DNA from 2 places in the Paenibacillus sp. JNU01 genome. Region 1 is predicted to be linked to the other one. Evidence: riboswitches for the same ligand, from Rfam matches in the RefSeq annotation. Region 1 holds a riboswitch; the other holds the start of a gene.
The links. Region 1 has a riboswitch for ZMP and ZTP ahead of NLBNIHML_RS14545 (TIGR01440 family protein). Riboswitches for the same ligand answer to the same signal wherever they lie in the genome.
Positions count from the first base shown of each region.

Region 2: it holds a riboswitch for ZMP and ZTP, as region 1 does, so the genes downstream of both, NLBNIHML_RS25780 (GNAT family N-acetyltransferase) here and NLBNIHML_RS14545 (TIGR01440 family protein) in region 1, are expected to answer to the same signal.

Region 1 is NZ_CP169723.1:3,328,660-3,339,494, reverse strand. Features, by position in the region: gene NLBNIHML_RS14560 (L-threonylcarbamoyladenylate synthase) at 1-1,130, shown strand, start outside; gene NLBNIHML_RS14555 (manganese efflux pump MntP) at 1,335-1,895, shown strand; gene NLBNIHML_RS14550 (low molecular weight protein arginine phosphatase) at 1,954-2,526, shown strand; ZMP/ZTP riboswitch at 2,623-2,704, shown strand; gene NLBNIHML_RS14545 (TIGR01440 family protein) at 2,845-3,438, shown strand; gene glyA (serine hydroxymethyltransferase) at 3,672-4,919, shown strand; gene upp (uracil phosphoribosyltransferase) at 5,344-5,973, shown strand; gene wecB (non-hydrolyzing UDP-N-acetylglucosamine 2-epimerase) at 6,024-7,181, shown strand; gene NLBNIHML_RS14525 (AtpZ/AtpI family protein) at 7,368-7,622, shown strand; gene NLBNIHML_RS14520 (ATP synthase subunit I) at 7,615-7,992, shown strand; gene atpB (F0F1 ATP synthase subunit A) at 8,038-8,856, shown strand; gene atpE (F0F1 ATP synthase subunit C) at 8,935-9,159, shown strand; gene atpF (F0F1 ATP synthase subunit B) at 9,273-9,761, shown strand; gene NLBNIHML_RS14500 (F0F1 ATP synthase subunit delta) at 9,758-10,306, shown strand; gene atpA (F0F1 ATP synthase subunit alpha) at 10,323-10,835, shown strand, end outside.
Region 2 is NZ_CP169723.1:5,865,477-5,876,311, forward strand. Features, by position in the region: gene NLBNIHML_RS25750 (sporulation protein) at 1-549, opposite strand, end outside; gene NLBNIHML_RS25755 (cupin domain-containing protein) at 734-1,174, shown strand; gene NLBNIHML_RS25760 (hypothetical protein) at 1,194-1,742, shown strand; gene NLBNIHML_RS25765 (GNAT family N-acetyltransferase) at 1,742-2,281, shown strand; gene NLBNIHML_RS25770 (YfiT family bacillithiol transferase) at 2,327-2,851, shown strand; gene NLBNIHML_RS25775 (GNAT family N-acetyltransferase) at 2,886-3,401, shown strand; ZMP/ZTP riboswitch at 3,432-3,513, shown strand; gene NLBNIHML_RS25780 (GNAT family N-acetyltransferase) at 3,667-4,140, shown strand; gene NLBNIHML_RS25785 (VOC family protein) at 4,399-4,782, shown strand; gene NLBNIHML_RS25790 (class I SAM-dependent methyltransferase) at 5,003-5,722, shown strand; gene NLBNIHML_RS25795 (SDR family NAD(P)-dependent oxidoreductase) at 5,792-6,517, shown strand; gene NLBNIHML_RS25800 (response regulator transcription factor) at 6,543-7,232, shown strand; gene NLBNIHML_RS25805 (sensor histidine kinase) at 7,229-8,227, shown strand; gene NLBNIHML_RS25810 (ABC transporter ATP-binding protein) at 8,344-9,099, shown strand; gene NLBNIHML_RS25815 (FtsX-like permease family protein) at 9,096-10,835, shown strand, end outside.

The DNA of each region.
Region 1 (10,835 bases):
GCGTTTTATTAAGCAATGAGAATGATCATGGATTGGGTAATATTGAATTAGCGGATGTGAAAAAGGGGAGCGCCCATCAAAGGGCGCTCGCCGACTTGCAGGCTGCCGCAGCCTGTTTTCGTCAAGGTCAGACGGTGGCCTTTCCGACCGAAACGGTCTACGGCCTGGGTGCGGATGCGCGTAGCACGGCAGCCGTGGAGGCTGTATTTGTCGCCAAAGGCAGACCTTCCGACAATCCACTGATTGTGCATATCGCGCACCGTGACCAGTTGGACACTCTGGTCACGGAAGTGAACGAGACAGCGGAAGCGCTGATGGCGGCCTTCTGGCCGGGACCGCTGACGCTGGTGCTGCCGGTTAGGCCGGGGGCGGTGTCCCCGCGTGTCACCGCCGGTCTGGATACGGTGGCCGTGCGCATGCCGGACCATCCGGTGGCCTTGCAGTTGATCGCGGCGGCGGCATGCCCTGTGGCTGCGCCAAGCGCCAACCGCTCCGGGCGGCCAAGTCCGACACTCGCGTCTCATGTGCGCGAGGATCTGGATGGCCGCATCGGCGGCATCGTGGACGGCGGCCCCACCGGGGTGGGCGTCGAGTCCACAGTGGTGCAGGTCGGTGACGACGGTACCGTCACCATCCTGCGCCCTGGCGGCATTACGGCGGAACAGTTGTCCGCCGTTGCCGCCCGTGTCGCCACGGACCCCGTGCTACTCGCGGAGGGGTCCACTGGCGTGGGAAGCCCGGCGCCGCGCTCGCCGGGCATGAAGTACACGCACTACGCACCCGCAGGGGCGCTGTGCGTGGTGGAGGGGCCGCCCGCAGCGGTGGCGGCCTGGATCAGCGCCGCCCTCGCAGAGGCGGCGCAGCGCGGAGAGCGCACCGCGGTGCTGGCGTTCGCCGAGCACGCAGAGCAGTACCGCGCCGATGCCGTGTTCTCGCTGGGTGACGCCAGCGAGCTGGAGGAAGCAGCGCGCAGGCTATACGCCGCGCTGCGCAGCTGCGATGAGCAAGGCGCCACATATATTGTGGCTGAAGCCTGCTCACGCGAAGGGCTGGGAGCAGCCGTCATGAATCGGCTGCTCAAGGCCGCGGGTAACCAACTCATCCAAGTTGGCGACCCACAGCCCTCCTAAGCTCTCCTGATCATACAGTCAGGAGAGCTACGCACTCTTTTCCAAAACAAATCAATTAAAACATCGCATCCACCTGCCTACAATCTAGCCTTATGTATCATGGAGATGGAGTACATCCGTCGTCGTTTACCTTTCATCGGTCATGTTTAGGTCCTTGTCCGCATATCGTGTACAAGAACCTTTACGTGACTTGGGGGTATGGGGATGTGGGATGTGTCTGCCCATGTAGGGCAGTTGGTAACCATTTTGATCATGGCAGTTGCACTTGGCCTCGATGCGTTTTCACTTGGGATCGGAATTGGCATGAAGGGCATTCGGCTGAGGGATGTATTGCGAATCAGTACAGTAACGGCGCTCTTTCATATCATCATGCCGCTCATCGGTATGTATATGGGCAAATACGTCAGCTCGCTGCTCGGTGACATTACGACGTATGCAGCAGGTGGATTACTTGTTCTGCTGGGTGGTCATATGATTCTGAATGCATTCCGTGAAGGCGATACCAAGCTGGTGGACCACCGTTCCCTGCTCGGCGTTATACTGTTCTCCCTCAGCGTAAGTGTGGATTCGTTCTCCGTTGGCGTTTCCTTAGGGATGTTTAGCAGTGATCTGATCTTAACCGTACTGGCTTTTGGCTTTTGTGGCGGGGTGATGTCGGTGATGGGTCTGCTATTAGGCCGTCGGGTGAGTCAGAATCTTGGGGATTATGGTGAGGCCATTGGTGGCGCAATCTTGCTTGCGTTTGGACTTTTGTTTATATTTTAGAATAAAACTTGAGATATCCTATCATTCGCATCATATGTAAAATGGGGAGGCTAACACAATGAAACATATTTTATTCGTATGTACAGGCAATACGTGCCGCAGCCCCATGGCAGAGGGGCTTTTGCGAAAGTTGGCATCGGAGCGCGGCATTCAGGTAGAGGTTCGTTCCGCAGGTGTGGCAGCTACGTCGGGTATGCCGATTTCCCGTCATGCGGAAGCGGTTCTGAGAGATCATAACGTTGAAGGTCCACCTCATTCCACACAACTAAGCGCCAACCTGGTAGGTTGGGCGGACCTGGTTCTTACATTAACACGGAGTCATAAGCAGCATGTTATGCAGGTATTTCCAGACTCTGTCCACAAAACCTATACATTGAAAGAGTATGTGGAGGACGACGAGCAGGTATTAAGAGATGTTCAGGAGTTGGACAGCCTGTTTGCAACGCTGGAGATGAAACGTGCCCTTGGGCAAGAGATCCTGGCATCGGAGCGTGAGCGAGCCATTGAGATCAGACAACGCATTCCTAGTTTCGACATCTCCGATCCATTTGGTGGGAGTCGTGATGATTATAATATCGCTGCGGCCGAGATTCGGACGGCATTGGACCGGCTTTTGGATAAGCTGGGATAATTCTGATCCTGCGGGGCAGGTTAGAGAAACAGGACACGTGATGTAAATTAACCGTTGATTTTAAACGCGGGTTGTTTTATGATGAAGGGGAAAACAGGGATCCGGTGTAACTGGCGACGAAGTGGGCATAACCACGATGGAGCACCGGAACAAACGGCCGGTCGCCTGGGCAAAAGAGCAATTCTGCGTTACCCGCAGACTGCTCTTTTTTTCGTCTTTCATCTGATTATTCGCTATAATAGATCCTGAGATGCCGTGCAAGAATACAAGGACAGCCAAGAGACAGCGGGCATGATTTTATCGGGAGGCGATGATAGGATGACTATAGAGTTAGATTCAGAACAACCCGGATTGCAGGAACAGACCGCATCCATTCTGCATGAACTGGCGCTTGCCGGACAGCTTGGGCCTGGACAGATCGTTGTGATCGGTACAAGCACAAGTGAAGTTGCAGGGGCACGGATTGGTACGAGTGGTGCTATTGAAGTGGCGCAACAGCTTCTTGCGGGTATACGCGAAGTGCAGGAGGAATTCGGTTTTGATACCGTATTCCAGTGTTGTGAGCATCTGAACCGTGCGCTGGTCATGGAACGTTCTGTGCTTACTCGTCTTGGATTGACTGAGGTTGGTGCAGTACCCGTGCCCAAGGCCGGAGGTTCAATGGCATCCGCAGCATATCGTTCGCTGACCGATCCATGCCTGGCTGAACATGTGCAGGCCCATGCGGGACTGGACATTGGGGAGACGATGATTGGCATGCATCTCCGGCATGTAGCCGTACCTTTTCGTACAGCGCTCCGCTATGTTGGAGATGCGCGTGTGACCACAGCGTTGACTCGTCCGAAGTTAATTGGCGGCGAACGCGCGGTGTATCGTATGGAAGAACAACCAGATTCAACATTTTGTGACTGATATCTTCAACCAATATAAAGCTAAATTAGACTTTACACAAAAACGGAGAGTGGAACACCAATCTGAAGAAGCAAAGCGTTCGCCTTTATCACCGGATTTTCCCTTTATTATAAGGGAGTTCAGAAAAATCAGGGGATAACAGCGATCGGAAGATGGTGATGCAATCGAAGTGAGGAGTGTAACCACTGTAGTTTCGCTTTATAACTTCACTTATAACTGGGAGGAATTTAATCATGGAACAATTGCGCAAGAATGACCCGGCAGTACTGGAAGCGATGAATCTTGAACTGAAACGTCAACAGAACAACATCGAACTGATTGCATCCGAGAACATCGTGAGTGAAGCAGTAATCGAAGCATTGGGATCTGTACTGACCAACAAGTACGCTGAAGGCTATCCAGGTAAACGTTACTATGGCGGTTGTGAGCATGTGGACGTAGTTGAAGACATTGCGCGTGATCGTGCCAAAGAATTGTTCGGAGCAGAACACGTGAATGTTCAACCTCACTCCGGCGCACAAGCGAACATGGCAGTATATCTTGCAGCGTTGAAACCTGGTGATACTGTACTTGGTATGAACCTTGCCCATGGTGGACACCTCACGCACGGTAGCCCGGTTAACGCTTCCGGTTTGCTGTACAACTTTGTGGCATACGGCGTGCAGGAAGATACATTCCTGATTGATTATGATGAAGTGCGCAAAGCGGCTTTCAAACACCGCCCTCGTCTGATCGTTGCAGGTGCAAGTGCATATCCGCGTACCATTGATTTTGAAAAGCTGGCTTCCATCGCCAATGATGTAGGTGCTTTGTTCATGGTGGATATGGCTCATATCGCAGGATTGGTAGCTGCTGGTTTGCATCCAAACCCGGTTCCACATGCGCATTTCGTAACAACAACAACACACAAAACGTTGCGTGGACCTCGTGGTGGTATGATTCTGTGCCGTAAAGCATGGGCAGCAGCGATTGATAAAGCGGTATTCCCGGGTTCCCAAGGTGGTCCTTTGATGCACGTAATTGCTTCCAAAGCGGTAGCATTCGGAGAAGCTTTGCAACCAGAGTTCAAAACATATGCACAGAACGTTGTGAAAAACGCACAGGTTCTGGCTGAAACACTGATCGCTGAAGGCTTGAACATCGTATCCGGTGGTACAGATAACCACTTGATGCTGATCGACACACGCAGTGTGAACATCACAGGTAAAGAAGCTGAGTATGTACTTGATTCCATCGGTATTACCGTGAACAAAAATGCAATTCCATTCGACCCTACAAGCCCGTTTGTAACGAGTGGTATTCGAATTGGTACACCTGCTGCAACTTCCCGTGGTATGAACGAAGAAGCGATGGTTGCCATTGGTAAGATCATTGCCAAAACGTTGAAAAATCCAAAAGATACGGCGAAGCTGGATGAAGCGCGTGCAGAAGTGACTGCACTGACAGATCAATTCCCGCTCTATACCGACCTTAAATACTAAAAAAACTTTGCTCATGCTGCTTTCTTTTGAGTTTGTTTAAATTGGAATACAAAAGACGAAGCTGGCAGAATGCAACCGGAGAAGCGAAGCGCTCGCCTTTATCCCCTGATTTTCTCCTTTTATAGGAGATCAAAAAAATCAGGGGATAACAGCGATCGAAGGTGCAATCTGTTTGCGGAGCATCACTTGTATTCATATTTTTCCCACTCAATGACATAACAGCAGGAGCAAAACAGGACCGGATGGATCATTTTCCGGTCCTGTTTTTTATAGGATTCGGTATTCTGTAATGATTGGGTGCCCTTTGATGGTGTAATTCGTTGTTGGTGATGATATAATATACAGGATTTATCGAGCCCATGAATGGTGGCTAGGTATATTTGGAAATGCTGAACATGAAGAACTTACCGGAGGGACAAATTAGATGGGAAAATTAGTAATATGTGATCACCCTTTGATTCAACACAAACTGACGTTTATACGCGACATGCGTACGAATACGAAAGATTTTCGTGAATTGGTGGATGAAGTGGCAACGTTGATGGCTTATGAGATTACAAGAGATGTTGAACTGGAAACGATTGATGTACAGACACCTGTAGCTGCAACACAAGGTAAAGTCATCTCTGGACGCATGCTCGGACTGGTGCCGATTCTGCGTGCAGGACTCGGAATGCTGGATGGCGTTGTAAAATTGTTGCCAGCCGCAAAAGTTGGACATGTTGGTCTGTTCCGTGATCCGGAAACACTGCAACCGGTAGAATACTACACCAAACTGCCTACAGACGTGACAGAGCGTCAATTGATCGTAATTGATCCGATGCTTGCAACTGGCGGTTCGGCGATTGCAGCTATTGACGTGCTCAAAAAACGTGGCTGTACCCAAATCAAGATGATGAACCTGGTAGCAGCACCGGAAGGCGTTAAAGCTGTACAGGATGCACATCCTGATGTGGATATCTATGTCGCAGCACTGGACGACCGTCTGGATGATCATGGTTATATCGTTCCAGGACTTGGCGATGCAGGAGACCGTCTATACGGCACTAAATAAGCATATCTCATGCTTGTAATCGGAACTTATAGAAAAGGGGCTTTGCTCGAATGTCCAAGAAAATTAAAGTCATGACGATCTTCGGGGTGCGTCCGGAAGCCATCAAGATGGCTCCGCTTATTTTGGAATTGCAAAAACACCCCGAGTCTATTGAATCTATTGTTTGCGTAACTGCGCAGCATCGTCAGATGTTGGATCAGGTTCTTGAAGTTTTCGACATTCATCCCGATTATGATCTGGATGTGATGAAAGACCGTCAGACATTGAATGAAATTACGATTCGTGTATTAGGCGGTCTGGAGCCGGTATTGGCTGAAGCGAAGCCGGATATTGTGCTGGTTCACGGGGATACATTAACTACCTTTGTAGCAAGCTATGCAGCATTCTTGCAGCAGATCCAGGTAGGACATGTAGAAGCAGGACTTCGGACGTGGAACAAGCTTTCTCCATATCCGGAAGAGATGAACCGTCAGCTGACGGGCGTACTGGCTGATCTACATTTTGCGCCTACGGATTGGTCTTCTTCCAATCTTGCCAAAGAAAATAAATCAGAGTCTAGTACGTACGTCACAGGCAACACGGTAACAGATGTGTTTCAATATACAGTACGGGAGGACTACACACACCCGGTACTTGATTGGGCCCAAGGCAAACGCCTTGTGCTGATGACAGCTCATCGCCGTGAATCTCAAGGCGAGCCTCACCGCAACATTTTCCAGGCCGTCAAACGGATTGCCGACGAATTTGAAGATATTGCCATCGTGTACCCGGTGCATCCAAGTCCTGCTGTGAAGGAGCCGGCTCACGCGATTTTGGGGAATCATCCCCGTATTCAATTAATTGATCCACTAGACGTGGTGGATTTGCATAACTTTTACCCGCATACTCACTTGATTTTGACCGATTCAGGCGGTTTGCAGGAAGAAGCACCTTCGTTTGGTGTGCCTGTGCTCGTATTGCGCGATACGACAGAGCGCCCGGAAGGTATTGAAGCTGGAACGCTGGAACTGGTAGGTACCGAAGAGGAACGTGTATATGAACGGACCAAAGCTTTGCTTACAGACAAAAACCTGTATGCAAGCATGAGCCAGGCTGCTAATCCATACGGTGATGGACATGCTTCGGAAAGAATTGTCAATGCGATTCTGCACCATTTTGGTGTAAATAGTGAGCGTCCGGAATCATTTCACAGAAAATTCAAAAAATAATACAATTTTTCTGACGGATTTATAAAGGGCATAGCATACAGTTAAACTGTACGGTTTACGCGGGTTTATGGGCTTTGAGGGTCTGTATTCCCGTCGTTTTCCCCTTTAAAACGCTAAAATCATTCAATTGACAAAGGCTCTCATCATTCAGTAAAATTAACTGGGATTGCAAGGGTGGCGTGGAAAATGGCCGATTCGAACAAACCAAATTCATCCCGTAACCATGACGATAATGTATGGAAAGCGATGGGGCTCGTGACAGCTTTTGGGATCGAGATTGCCATTCTCGCTGTTGCCGGATATTACGCTGGCTCCTGGTTGGACAAGACCATTGGAGGTAACGGAATATGGATCGCCGTAAGCGTTCTCTTTTTTCTTGCGGCAGGCGGTGTAAGCATCTACTTTATCGCGAAAAAATTCATGGGGGAAAGTGATGAGTGAACTAACCAGATACCGCAGATCGATGACTGTTTTCATCATGTACTTTCTTATGATTTGTTTTCTCGCAGCGGCCTTTATGCCACGTGTGGAGACAATTGCTTTGGGACTAGCCCTGGGTACAGGAATTAGCTGGATCAATGCATTTTACTTGGGCTACAAAGTAAGGAAAATGTCTGATGATGCGGCAGAAGGTAACTTGAAGCGTGTGAACCTGGGATTTTTGACAAGAGCGGCACTCGCTGTGCTCGGTATATTCATATCGATGCGCTTTCCGCAGTACTTCAATACATATGCGGTTGCAGGCGGTCTCGTCATTGCACAATTTTCCTTACTGATTATAGGGATTGTCCATTCCCGCAGAGCAGAATGAAGTTAAGGGCTGCAGCTTTCAAGTCGAGAAAGGGGTGAGAAAAATATGCATGAAGCTCCAATTATTATGCTTGGCGGATTTCGACTGGATCTATCGGTTGTGTTGATGCTGGTAGTTACAGGTGCCCTTGTTTTTATTTTTGCTGTACTGGCCACACGAAGACTATCCGTTGAAAACCCCGGCAAGCTGCAAAATTTTATGGAGTGGGCAGTAGAATTCGTCCGCAATCTGATTTCCAGTACAATGGATATGAAGAAAGGTAAACATTTTATCTCTCTCGCTCTTTCCATGATTATGTTCATTTTTGTAGGAAACATGCTCGGACTTCCGTTCCAAGCGGTAACTGCAGTGGACAGCGCAGAACATGCGCAAGTGTTCGGTAAACCGATTGTTACAGCGGTGGAAGCGTTTGAAGAAGCGCATGCCAAGGATCCTGAAGCACACCCACACGTTGAACTGGCTTGGTGGAAATCACCGACAGCCGACTTGTCTGTAACGATGGGACTCGCTCTCGTAGCGTTCCTTGTATCTCATGGACTGGGATTGTTCCGCAACACCAAAGGATATCTCCAGCATTACCTTAAGCCATTCGCCTTGTTCTTGCCAATCAACTTGATTGAGACGGCATCCAAGCTGTTGACACACGGTATGCGTCTATTCGCGAATATCTTCGCGGGTGAGGTACTGATCGCAACGATCCTGAAACTGACCACATTCAAAGTGTTTGGTGCTATCGCAGCAATTCCGCTATTAATGGTGTGGCAAGGCTTCAGTATCTTTATCGGCGCGATCCAGGCATTTGTGTTTGTTATCTTGATGATGGTGTACATTTCACAGAGCATCGAGACGCACGACGAGCATTAAGTTTCAAGCCCTACGAAGAATTCTTCACCAGGCTGAACAATAAAAAATTCGATTTATCATTTTAAGGAGGATATACAAATGGGAGCAATGGCATTAATCGCAGCAGCAATTGTTGCAGGACTGGGCGCGTTTGGCGCAGGTATTGGTAACGGTATGGTAATCAGCAAAACGGTGGAAGGTATTGCCCGTCAACCGGAAGCAAAATCCACTCTTCAAACAACAATGTTTATCGGTGTAGGTTTGATCGAGGTATTGCCGATCATCGGTGTGGTACTCGCGTTCATGTTCTACGGTATGGCTTAATTAAATTTTAAAGGTTTGGCGGGGAAGGCCATAGCCATCCGCGCCTTCTTTTTAGGTAATGTCCGTTCTAACGGATGACGTTTCAAGGATACCTCCAGGAAGGAGTGAACAGATTGAGTTTCATATGGGAAAATACGCTTCTTGCGATTGTTGCATTTGCAATTTTATACTGGCTGCTTAGCCGTTATGCCTTCGGGCCTTTGTTCTCCATTATGGAAAAACGTCGTGAACTCGTGATGACGCAGATGAATGAGGCTGCACAGACTCGGGAACAGGCCATTGCCTATGTGGAGGAACAAAAACAAGCTCTTGAGCAAGCACGTAAAGATGCTTACGACATCATTGAACAGTCCAAACAAACGGGTGGCAAACAAGCTGAATCGATTTTGGCTGATGCGAAAGCTGAAGCTAATCGTCTGAAAGACGATGCAGTACGCGAAATCGAGAGCGAGAAGAACAAAGCAGTCGCAGCACTTCGCAGCGAACTGGGTACAGCTTCCGTTCAGATTGCATCCAAATTGATCAAAAAAGAAGTTGAGAACGGTCCTGCACAAGAAGAGCTTGTGAACCAATACCTCAATGAGGTAGGAGGCCGACAATGAGCCGCGATACGATTGTTGCCAAGCGTTATGCGAAAGCATTGTTCGAAGTTGCTCTTCAGCAACAGCAGGTGCTTGAGGTTGAACAGGAACTGGTTGCAGTAGTCAGTGCATTGACCGGAGATGCAGATATCGAGAAATTTATCGTATCCCCTAATATCTCTGATGAAGCCAAGCAGAACGTGATTCACTCAAGTCTTGATGGCAAGGTATCCGATTCAGTCCTTCGTACAGTCTTGTTGTTGATTGAACGCGGACGCGTTGAATTGCTGGGAGACTTACTGAATGATTATCGGAAGATTCAAGGTGAGTCGCTGGGCATCGCTGATGCACGTGTCTACTCGACTTATGCGTTGAATGATGAAGAAAAAGAAGCGGTAGCCCGTGAATTCGGTGGCCGTGTGAATAAAAAGATTCGTATCGAGAACATTGTTGATCCGACTCTGCTGGGCGGATTGAAAGTCGCCATTGGCGATACGATCTATGACGGCAGCTTGGCTGGCAAGCTCGAACGTCTTGAGCAGTCTTTTAACAGACGAGTACAGTAGATTGGGGTGAGGACACTTGAGTATCAAACCAGAAGAAATCAGTACATTAATTAAGAGCCAAATCGAACAATACAAGACCGATATCGATGTAGTCGAAGTCGGAACGGTAATCGAGGTTGGTGATGGTATCGCTCGTGTTTACGGACTTGAGAACGTCATGTCCAACGAGTTGGTTGAATTCCCAAGCGGTGTTATGGGACTCGCCATGAACGTGGAAGAAAGCAATGTCGGTGTCGTTATCCTGGGACCTTACTACGATATTCGTGAAGGTGACCAAGTGAAACGTACGGGCCAAATCATGCAAGTGCCTGTAGGCGAAGCATTGATTGGACGCGTTGTGAACCCGCTCGGTATTCCAGTGGATGGCAAAGGGCCAATCGCTACAACGGAATTCCGTCCGGTTGAAGGTAAAGCACCAGGCGTAATGGATCGTAAATCGGTTCATGAGCCGATGCAAACAGGGATCAAAGCCATTGATGCCATGGTTCCAATCGGCCGTGGACAACGTGAGTTGATCATCGGTGACCGT
Region 2 (10,835 bases), 2.5 Mb from region 1:
GAACTTGTTTGTTGGTACATATTCGAATTCCTGCACAAATGGCAGATTTCCGCCAAGCTTCGGCGCATAGTCGTTGGTCACTTCACGCAGCTTGAAGCCAAGAATATCGATCGCATCGAGCACAGTATTCATGTCTTTGCTAGGAACAACATGCAATCTGTCACGGTCTGATGGGTCCACCGCGCTTGAGATATCGAGCCCCGTTTCTACCCAAACTTCTGCACGATGCAGTGTAATCGGCAGGTTTTCTGGCAGGTCAAATGAAAATTCTTTCTCCAATTTGGCTCCAGGCTGTAAAGTAAAACCTTCGGTGAGCAGGTATTTGGCGATAATGGCTGTTTCTTTTACTTTGCGATCATCGTGCTCCCGTATGTAATGGGTTTTGATTGAAAGATAGATTCGATCTACGTTCTGTTCCACATCTCCACCTTCAATGTACACAACCCCTGAGATGATTCCTCCAGGCGTGACTTCTGGTGTATGCAATTCCGTATTTACTTTGGCTGCTCCAACACCTACACTGGCTAACATTTTTTTGAAAAATGACATGCGCTCAACCTCCAGATCAGATGGTTTTATTATTGGGCATACATACGACTTCGACCTTAATACGGAAGCTGGGAGAGAAGCGTTTCAAATTTTGGCAAAGATATTCGCATATTCAAACAGGAGATTCGCTTAGTCGATGTCGAATGTTAGATTAAAGGGATTTTTTGTCAGGAGATGAAGACAATTGAACACAGAATTTTCAGAACAGAAATATGGTGAGACTGGTGTCAAAACCAGCTTTGAGCAGATGGCGAACGGGGAACAGAAATATAAAATGATATCCGAAGATGGCAGTTATTATTGCAGAACCGTTGCTTCTTCCCAGGGAGCATGGCAAAACAGTCATGTACATATCAGTCTAACGGAGTTTTATGTGGTGCAATCCGGATGGATTGCTTATGCCAGTTATGGAGACGATCAGGTGTTTTCCATTCGAGTGATGCGTGAAGGAGAGCATATTATTGTCCAACCTGGAGTGCACCACAATATATACATGTCTGCACATAGCACGATCCATACAATCAAACATGGATTGAATACATCCAGTGATTGGATGGCATCACCTGAGTTGGATAGGTTAACTCAATCTGTAACAGAGAAGGAGCTGCTCCAGAAGTATGATTAACCAGACGGGAGGCAGACAGATGCGTAAAAGAACAATATTTTGGATTACGGGAATAACGATCATATTCTTGGTGACTCTGCTCATCTATAGCTATGTTATTCCAAGTGTGAATGCCAAAGATGTTGTAATGGCAGGTACCATCAGGCAGATTGATACGGATGCAGTTGAGGTAGAGTTAGAGATAACGCGAAAAAGAGAAGACAAAGATCAACATATGGTGTATCCCGTTGTCCCGGGGTGGGGAGGAGCCACATTCACTGAAGAACAAGATAATGCGTGGTACGTGCCTTCGTCTGTTGGCAGCTCCTATCTTGATCAAGTCATTCTGGAAGAGTATCTGAAGGTGCAGGGGAAAACGAGGAAATCAGCTGAGAATCTGATAGGGTTTGCAATCCCTGATGAGATGGGGAGTTACAAGTTGAGGTTTACGCTCAGATCCTTGGATGGAACGACTCAACCGCTTGAAAATCCCATCGTGTATTATGTTCATAACGAGCAGTTGTTGGGGAAGGATCTAAGTTGGGTTACGGGTGAAAATCTGGAGATCATTAAGGAGTATGCAGAGTGATGAGTGTATATGAATCAAACGGAATCACCGTACGTTTCTTGGAAACAGAAGATGAACACCAGCTGGTGAAGTGGCTGACTGACCCGGAAGTCCTTCAATACTATGAAGGCCGTGATCGGCCGCATGATCTGGAGCAGGTAAGAGAGCATTTTTACAATCAGGATGATGATGCTACCCGTTGTATCGTTGAGTATGTAGGAAGTCCCATAGGATACATTCAGTTCTATAAGCTTGAGGAAGAAGAACGAACGGAGTATGGTTATGGAGACACGGATGAGATCATCTATGGAACGGATCAGTTCATTGGTGAGATAGATTATTGGAACAAAGGTATCGGAACATTGCTGGTGCAATCCATGCTGGCCTATCTCATTCATGAAAAACAAGCCCGTAAAGTGGTTATGGACCCTCAATCCTGGAACTTGCGAGCGATATCCTGTTATGAGAAATGTGGTTTTCAAAGGATTAAGCTGTTGGAGAAACATGAGCTGCATGAAGGGCAGATGAGAGACTGCTGGCTCATGGAATATGCACGTTAGAATATTAAGAGCTATTTTCATCATACAAACAAGGAGGAATAATGGATGGACGAACGATTTCCGATAGGCCCATTTGTACACACGGGTGAAGTTACTTTGGCACAGCGGGAGAAGTGGATTCAGGACATTGCTGAGCTACCTGAACGCGCGCGAGAAGCGGTAAAGGGGCTGAGTGAAGAGCAATTAAGTCTGCCGTATCGAGAAGGTGGATGGATGCTCAAACAGGTCATTCACCACATGGCAGACAGCCATATGAACAGTATGATTCGTTTCAAGTTGGCACTGACAGAGGATACACCTACAATTCGACCGTATTATGAAGAGCGTTGGGCTGAACTGAGTGATTCAAGGGACCTGGATGTTGAGTTCTCACTTCAAATTCTGGATGCGCTCCATCGTCGGTGGGTGGTTCTGTTAAATGCACTGACAGATGCGGATTATGCCAAACAATTCTATCATCCCTCATCGCAAGAAACGACGAGACTGGATTATAATCTGGGCATGTATGCTTGGCATGGCAAACACCATGTTGCTCATATTACATCGCTTCGAGATCGACTGGAAATTTAGTTAGGATAAATATCTTATTAAGGAGAATTTATTAATGACTGTACATATCAGATTATTAAATGAGAGTGATCCTGTAATCATATCCAAGGCGTTTCAGGAGCAGGGGTGGGGGAGATACGCTGAGCAGTATCTTCATTACTTGGCTGAACAACAGAATGGGGACCGTGTAACCTTGGTAGCGGAGTTGAATGGAGAATTTGCCGGATACGTGAATGTATTGTGGCATTCCAAATACCCTTCTTTCAGGGAACAAGGCATTCCCGAAATTAACGATTTCAATGTGCTGATCAAGTTCCAGCGCCAAGGTATTGGTTCACGGTTGATGGACCGCGCAGAGGAAGTTATTTCGGAACGAACGGATGTAGCAGGTATTGGTGTAGGTGTATTTTCCGATTATGGCAAAGCGCAAATTTTATATGCCCATCGCGGATACATACCGGACGGTCATGGTGTTCACAGACACGATCATTACATTCAGCCAGGTGAAGAAACGATTATGGACGACGATGTTGTACTTTATCTTACGAAGAAATTAAGAGGCATACAATAAGTGTGAGTGATGTATACTGGTTTTTAAATATCGATTGTGTGTGACTGGCGTAAACGTGGAGTGAACCACGAGGAAGCACATATATTATATGCCGTACGCCTGGGCAAAGTGTTTGATCTTTTGATCAAACACTTTATTTATTATTCGGGTACGAGAGGACGGGTGGCGGCAATGAAAATGGCGTTTGTTTTATTTGATGGAATGACAAGCTTGGATTTGGCTGGATTCTATGAAGCTGTGACCTTTAAGGGGAGGGGGTGGCAAGATGACTATTCGTCTTTTTCAAACGATTGATCAGCCAGCAGTGCTGAAAATGATGACGGATCATAATTTTCAATTCCCTTCGTTTATACGCGAACAGTATCCTGCGCGCTGGGATTTATTTTTAAATATGATGGATGAACGGATCAGTGCTTATTATGTCATGGTTGACGAAGCAGATGTTGTCATAGGTCATGCTGGTTATATCTTTCAGCCTACGGTTAACCGATATGAAATCGTTGGCGTTGTTACGTGTAAATCACACCTTCGACAAGGTGTAGCACGTACACTAATTACTGAAATATGCATGAAAATAGCTGAATTTGGATGTAGTGATATCATGCTTTACACACTTGATCATGCAGAAAATGAAGCAGCGCTCGTATTTTATGAACGAATGAATTTTCAAAAGGAAGGTATTGATATGAATTATTATACCTCGGGATTCCATAGGCTGGCTCTTGTCAAAACATTATAAGTAACTTCGAGAAATCCATTTTACTCAAAATCTGATCTTGATTTGTTAAGCTAATTTAAACTATCTGCATAGTGAAGGGGAAGCTCCCATTCTCCAAAGTAGGATCGCTACATCGGTCTGATCTGAAACTTCGATCAAAGCAGTGTAATGCCAAAGAAAGATAATGAAAAAGCTGTCCTGCATGTTATACTCTATTGGAAGTTGAGGAATGATAAGCAGGATGTTGAGAGATTAGATGATCAGAGGAGTGATTGTTCCATGTTTAGCAAAGTCGGCCAAATTATGTTGTATGTCAACAATCAGGATGAATCACTGGCATTTTGGACGGAAGTTGCAGGATTCCACATTGTGGATGAAGTAAACCTCGACGAGGGCATGAGATGGATTGAGATTGCGCCTACCCCAGATTCGCAGACGAGCATTATTCTCCATGACAAAGAGTTTGTCGAGCGGATGTCGGCGGGTGTAAATCTGGGTACACCATCATTAATGTTCTTTACCGAAAATCTGGATCAACTATATGCTGACTTGTCTGGAAAACATGTAACGGTTGGAGAGATTGTCGAGATGCCAACGGGGCGTGTCTTCAACTTTGCTGATAACGAAAAAAATTACTTTGCAGTCATGGAACGGGCGAAGTAAACTGTAACTCATAACTGCTACAATTGTTAGCGATCGACATCCAAGTCGGTCGTTTTTTTGTTGGAAAAATCTTATATTTCAGAGTAGAAAAATACAAGAAAAATAGAGGATTAATGGTTAAAAATGTTATAATAAAGTGTAGCTAATTTAATGAAAATTGACGAGAAATGAAGGGTCTGAACTGAAGTTTCGGATGGATGACTTAAGGAGGAATGTAGTAGTGGAAAAGACGATTAAAAGTGTACAGGATCTGTACGATATGCTCGATGCAGACTTCAGATCTGCCAAGCAATTTTGGGAGCCTTTCTATGAGGATCGGAACAGACCCATACCCTTTTTCCCAAACAAACCGGATGAGAATCTGGTAGCGCATGTGAACGCAGGTTTGCTGGCAGGTGGCAAGGCACTGGAACTGGGTTGTGGTCCAGGCAGAAATGCATTGTATTTGACCCGCCAAGGATATCAGGTAGATGCTTATGATCTTTCCAAGACAGCTATTGCCTGGGCTAAGGAGAGGGCGGCAGAAGAGCAACTGGACGTACATTTTGAATGTCGCTCCGTGTTCGAACTGGCCCCGCAGCAAGAATATGATCTTGTCTACGACTCGGGTTGTCTGCATCATCTGCTACCTCATCAGCGGATTCCTTACATAGAGATGATTCACCAAGCGCTCAAGCCCGGAGGATACTTTGGGATGAGCTGTTTTGCTCCTGGTTTTGGCGGTCAAGGTGGGCCGGAGAGCGTCATGGATGATTGGCAGGTATATCAAGAGAAGTCGATGAAAGGCGGACTGGCCTTTACGGAGGAAAAGCTCCGTTATTTACTACAAGATCCATTTGAATGCGTGGAATTACGTCCTATGAAGGCGATGGGCCAGGATGAGAATTGTTTTGGATTACCCATTTTGTGGGTGACCATGTGGAGAAAACCGGGCGTGTAGTTATAGAGTTATAAAGTCATAGGGTGGAGTTTAACTAATACTGCATTGAGCGAGAGAAGGCGGGGGAATATGAGACAGAGGTATTTTATCATTACAGGTACATCCAAAGGAATTGGCAAACAGCTCGCGGAGTTGTTGTTAGCCAGGGGAGACTGGGTCTATGGCATTTCACGCGGGCATTCGCACGAGTTGGAATCAAGCGAGGAATGGAGCGGGCGTTACCATCATGTTCAGTACGATCTAGCCGACCTGACGGGGATTGATGATATGGTTACACGTGTATTGGACGAAATCCCTTCTCAGGAAGCTGATTGCATTGGACTCATTAATAATGCAGCGATGCTGGAGCCTCTAGGACCCATAGAACAATGCAGTGCGGCAGAGATAAGTCAGAGTCTTAACATCAGTCTTGCAGCGCCAATGATACTGAGCTCATCTTTTATTCAACAAACCAATCACCTGTCCGCCAGACGTAAAATTGTTAATCTCTCATCGGGTTCGGGAAGTTATCCCGCGCCTTCAATGGCAGTGTACTGTACATCCAAAGCAGGCCTGAACATGTTCACCCAATGCGTATCTTTGGAGCAAACGGGTCAACAGAATCCTGTTGAGATCATTGTTTTTGATCCGGGGATGGTCGATACAGAGTTACAGGCTGCTGCACGAGGCAAAAGTACAGAGGAGTTTGCGCTTGCAGGCATGTTCAATCAAGTGTATGAAGCAGGCCAATTAAGATCGCCACGAGACGTCGCGATACAGTTGATCGAGCGGATGGATGGACACAATCAACCTTAGAAGAACAGAAACGTGGTGAACTCTCTTGTTTAAAATTATGCTCATTGAAGACGACGAATCGTTATTTAATGAAATCAAGGAACGGTTATCCCAATGGTCGTATGACGTGTATGGTGTGCAGGACTTTGGCAAGGTATTGCAGGAGTACAGCGTAATTCAGCCGCAATTGGTCATTATTGATATTCAGTTGCCCCAATATGACGGGTTCCATTGGTGTCGGATCATTCGTTCGCATTCCAATGTGCCGATTATCTTTTTGTCCTCACGGGATCATCCTGCGGATATGGTCATGTCCATGCATTTGGGCGCAGACGATTTTATCCAGAAGCCGTTTCACTTCGATGTATTGATTGCCAAGATTCAGGCAACTCTGCGGAGGGTGTACAACTACAATACAGAGCATATTGAACTCCGGACTTGGCGCGGTGCTGCAATTGAATATGTGAAAAATACACTCACTTGCGGGGATGAATCTGTTTTGTTAACCAAAAATGAGATGTTCATCCTTAAAGTGCTGGTGGAGCACAAAAATCAGATCGTTACCCGTGAGGATCTCATCCGGAGCTTGTGGGATCACGAGCATTTCGTGAGTGACAATACGCTGACGGTTAACGTTAATCGGTTACGGAAGAAGCTTGAACCCATCGGCTTGGAGCGATACATTGAAACCAAGGTAGGTCAGGGGTACATGGCAACGGAAGAGGCAGAAGCATGAAGTACATACGAGAAAGGGCTAGTTGGTTATGTCTACTGGTAAGCATACAACTTATTATTTTATTGGTAGCTTACCTGGACTCGTCCATTCCATTCCAATCTGTGGTGTATATCGTAGTGCTGAATGTGGTGGTCTGTCTTGTTTTTATCTGGGCGAGATATCTGAAAGAGACTCGTTTCTATAAAAAGTTGAGCACCTGGGATCAAACTTATAATCTGGGAGAACTCGATATCGCCGATAGTCCGTATGAGCACATCGTACATGAGGCCCTCAGTTCCCAGACACAGCGATATCGTAAGGAGTCGTCACATCATTTTATCGCTCTGGAACAGGAGAAGGACGAGATGTTGTCCTGGATTCATGAGGTGAAGACCCCACTGACTGCGTTGCAACTGATGATCGAGCGCTTGCCAGATGATAAGCTACAGAGCCAAATGACATATGAATGGTTACGAATCCATCAGTTGCTGGATCAGCAGCTTCATCAGAAGCGGATTCCGTTCATGCATAATGATCTGTTCATCGAAGAGACGGAATTTGAACCGATATTGAATAGTGAGATTCGAGCACTGAGATCGTGGTGCATATCCAAGGGGATTGGCTTTGATGTGTCGTTGATGGTATCGCGTGTGCTCACAGACAGCAAATGGTTAGGCTTCATCCTCCGGCAGTTGTTGAGCAATGCGGTGAAATATAGCGATTCATCGGACATCCTCATTGAAAGTCGGGAACAGGATGGACATGTCATACTGAGGATTAAGGATCACGGGCGAGGGATTGAGGCTCAGGATCTGCCGCGTATATTTGATAAAGGATTTACGTCTACCCGAGGCAGAATGGATGGAGCGGCGACTGGGATGGGGCTGTATCTGGTTCGTCAGGTGGTCCAAACCCTTCATATGCGCATTCATGTAGAGTCTTCTCCTGGCGAGGGCACTACCGTCACACTTACTTTTCCGCGAAAGAACGACATGGTGCATCTTGCAGGCGTGTGACAATAATGTCACATGCTTTTTGGTTTTGTTCGGTGAATCACACGATAACACTGCACATCCCGCCTATGATATAGACATGGGCATTTTGCAGAAGTTCAAAGAGGAGTGAGTGGGATATGTGGATACTGGAAGCCAAAAAAATTCATAAAGTCTATGGTAATAAACTGAATAAACAGGAAGTGCTGAAGGGGATTGATCTCGGGGTAAGCAAGGGAGAGTTTGTCGGTATTATGGGGCCATCGGGTTCGGGTAAAACGACACTGCTTAATGTACTTTCCTCCATCGATCGGGTGAGCCAGGGCACGATTGATATTGAGGGCAAGGAATTCACCGGAATGAAGGAGAAACAGCTGGCTGAGTTCCGCAAACATCATCTGGGCTTTATTTTTCAGGAATATAATCTGCTGGATACCCTTACGGTGAAGGAAAATGTATTATTGCCGCTCTCGATCACGAGCATTCCAAAACAGGAGGCACACCGGAAGTTTGAACAGATTGCCAATGAACTGGGCATCTACGAATTGAAGGACAAGTATCCATCCGAGATTTCAGGTGGGCAGAAGCAGCGGACTTCAGCAGCACGAGCATTTGTCCATGAGCCAAGTATCATCTTTGCGGATGAGCCAACCGGAGCGCTCGATTCCAAGTCTGCCTCCGATCTGCTCGGCAAGTTAAGTGAGATGAACAGCACCCGAAAGGCAACCATTATTATGGTTACCCATGATCCGGTTGCTGCAAGTTATTGCAGCAGAGTGATCTTCATTCGAGACGGTCAGATCTACACCCAGCTGAATAAAGGAGACGAGTCCCGGCAATCGTTCTTTAATGACATTATCAAAACCCAGGGCGTATTGGGTGGTGTGCAGCAATGAGCTTGAATTATATTATCTTCCGTAATCTCAGGAAAAACTTGAAGAATTATTATCTCTATGTATTTGCGCTTGTGTTCAGTGTGGCTTTGTATTTTTCCTTTGTGACGTTACAGTATGATCCTTCCATGGATGAGGTAGCTGCTTCAACAAAAGGTGGGGCAGCCATAGGCGCATCTTCGGTATTATTAATCGGTATTGTCGGTATTTTTCTGTTATATGCCAATACCATTTTTATTAAGCGGCGCAGCAAAGAAATTGGATTATTTCAGTTGATTGGACTGACGAAGGGCAGAATTTTTGGTATTTTGAGCGCCGAGAACAGTATCCTTTATTTTGGCTCCATGGCCATTGGTGTGTTGATTGGTTTTCTTGCGTCCAAGCTTGTATTGATGATATTGTTCAAAATTCTCGGTGTGGATGCGATTACCAAACTGTACTTCTCTCCGATGGCACTGATGCAAACGGTGATCGTCTTTACGATGATGTATCTGCTCATCATGCTGATGAATTATATCTTTATCAAGCGCCAGAGTATTCTCTCGCTCTTTCGGGTGTCATCCACTTCGGAGCAGCAGGTGCAGAAGATGTCGTTTGGACAGATGATTGTTGGCGTCTTGGGCATTGCCCTGATGGTGTATGGATACTTCGTGTCTGCTCGGCTGTTCAGTGGTGAGGCAATGGATATGCAGCAGTTGATGTATACGATGATCCTGATTCTGTTCTCGGTCATACTGGGGACATACCTGTTCTATAAGGGGTCGGTAAGTTTTATCTTTAATCTGATTCGCAAAAGCAAAAACGGCTACCTATCCATTTATGAGGTGTTATCGTTATCTTCAATTATGTTCCGCATGAAGTCCAATGCCTTGCTGCTCACGATTATTACAACCGTATCTGCGCTTGCGATTGGCATGTTGTCACTCAGTTACATTTCATATTATTCGGCAGAGGCTCAGGCTAAGGAAAGTTTGCCGGAGGATTTCTCTTTTGCTCAGGTGGATGTGAAAAGTCGTTTTGTAGCGGAGTTGGAACACAAACAGATTGCTTATGAAGAGAAGCATAGAGAGCCTATCTATATTGAAATCGATGCACAGGAAGTGATGGATGACTCCGCAATGGAGGAGCTGTTGTTCAGCAGTGTGCTGAGTGACAACATGGTAGATAACATTGATGTGCAAGCAGGTGAAGTGGTCTTCATGGGATATGGAAATGCCATTAAGCAGTTAATTTCCATTCAGGAGAAAGGTCCAATCGTCTTGCACGGGTTGAAACATAGGCGGGCACAACAACTGATCGGAACAACTAAACAAGGCGTCCTTCCCACGTACTATACTAGGGGCACGCCTGTAGCGGTCGTGGATGAGACGGTATATCAGCAACTGAAGCAGGATATCGATCCCGAGCTGCAGAAAGTCGAGTGGGCTGACTACTATGGTGTACGTATTGTGAACGAGGGGCAGGCTGAAGATGCCTATGCCGTATATAAGGAGCAGCAGTTGGAAGCCCCAAGTTTCTCCCAGATTGAGTTCAGAAATAACCAACGTAACACGATGGGCCTAATTATGTTCATTGTTGGATTCCTCGGTTTGACGTTTTTAATTACATCAGGATGTATCCTGTACTTTAAACAAATGAATGAGAGTGAAGAGGAGAAGGGCAATTATACCATTCTGCGAAAGCTCGGATTTATGCAAGGCAATCTGTTGCGTGGCATTCAGATCAAGCAGTTGTTTAAC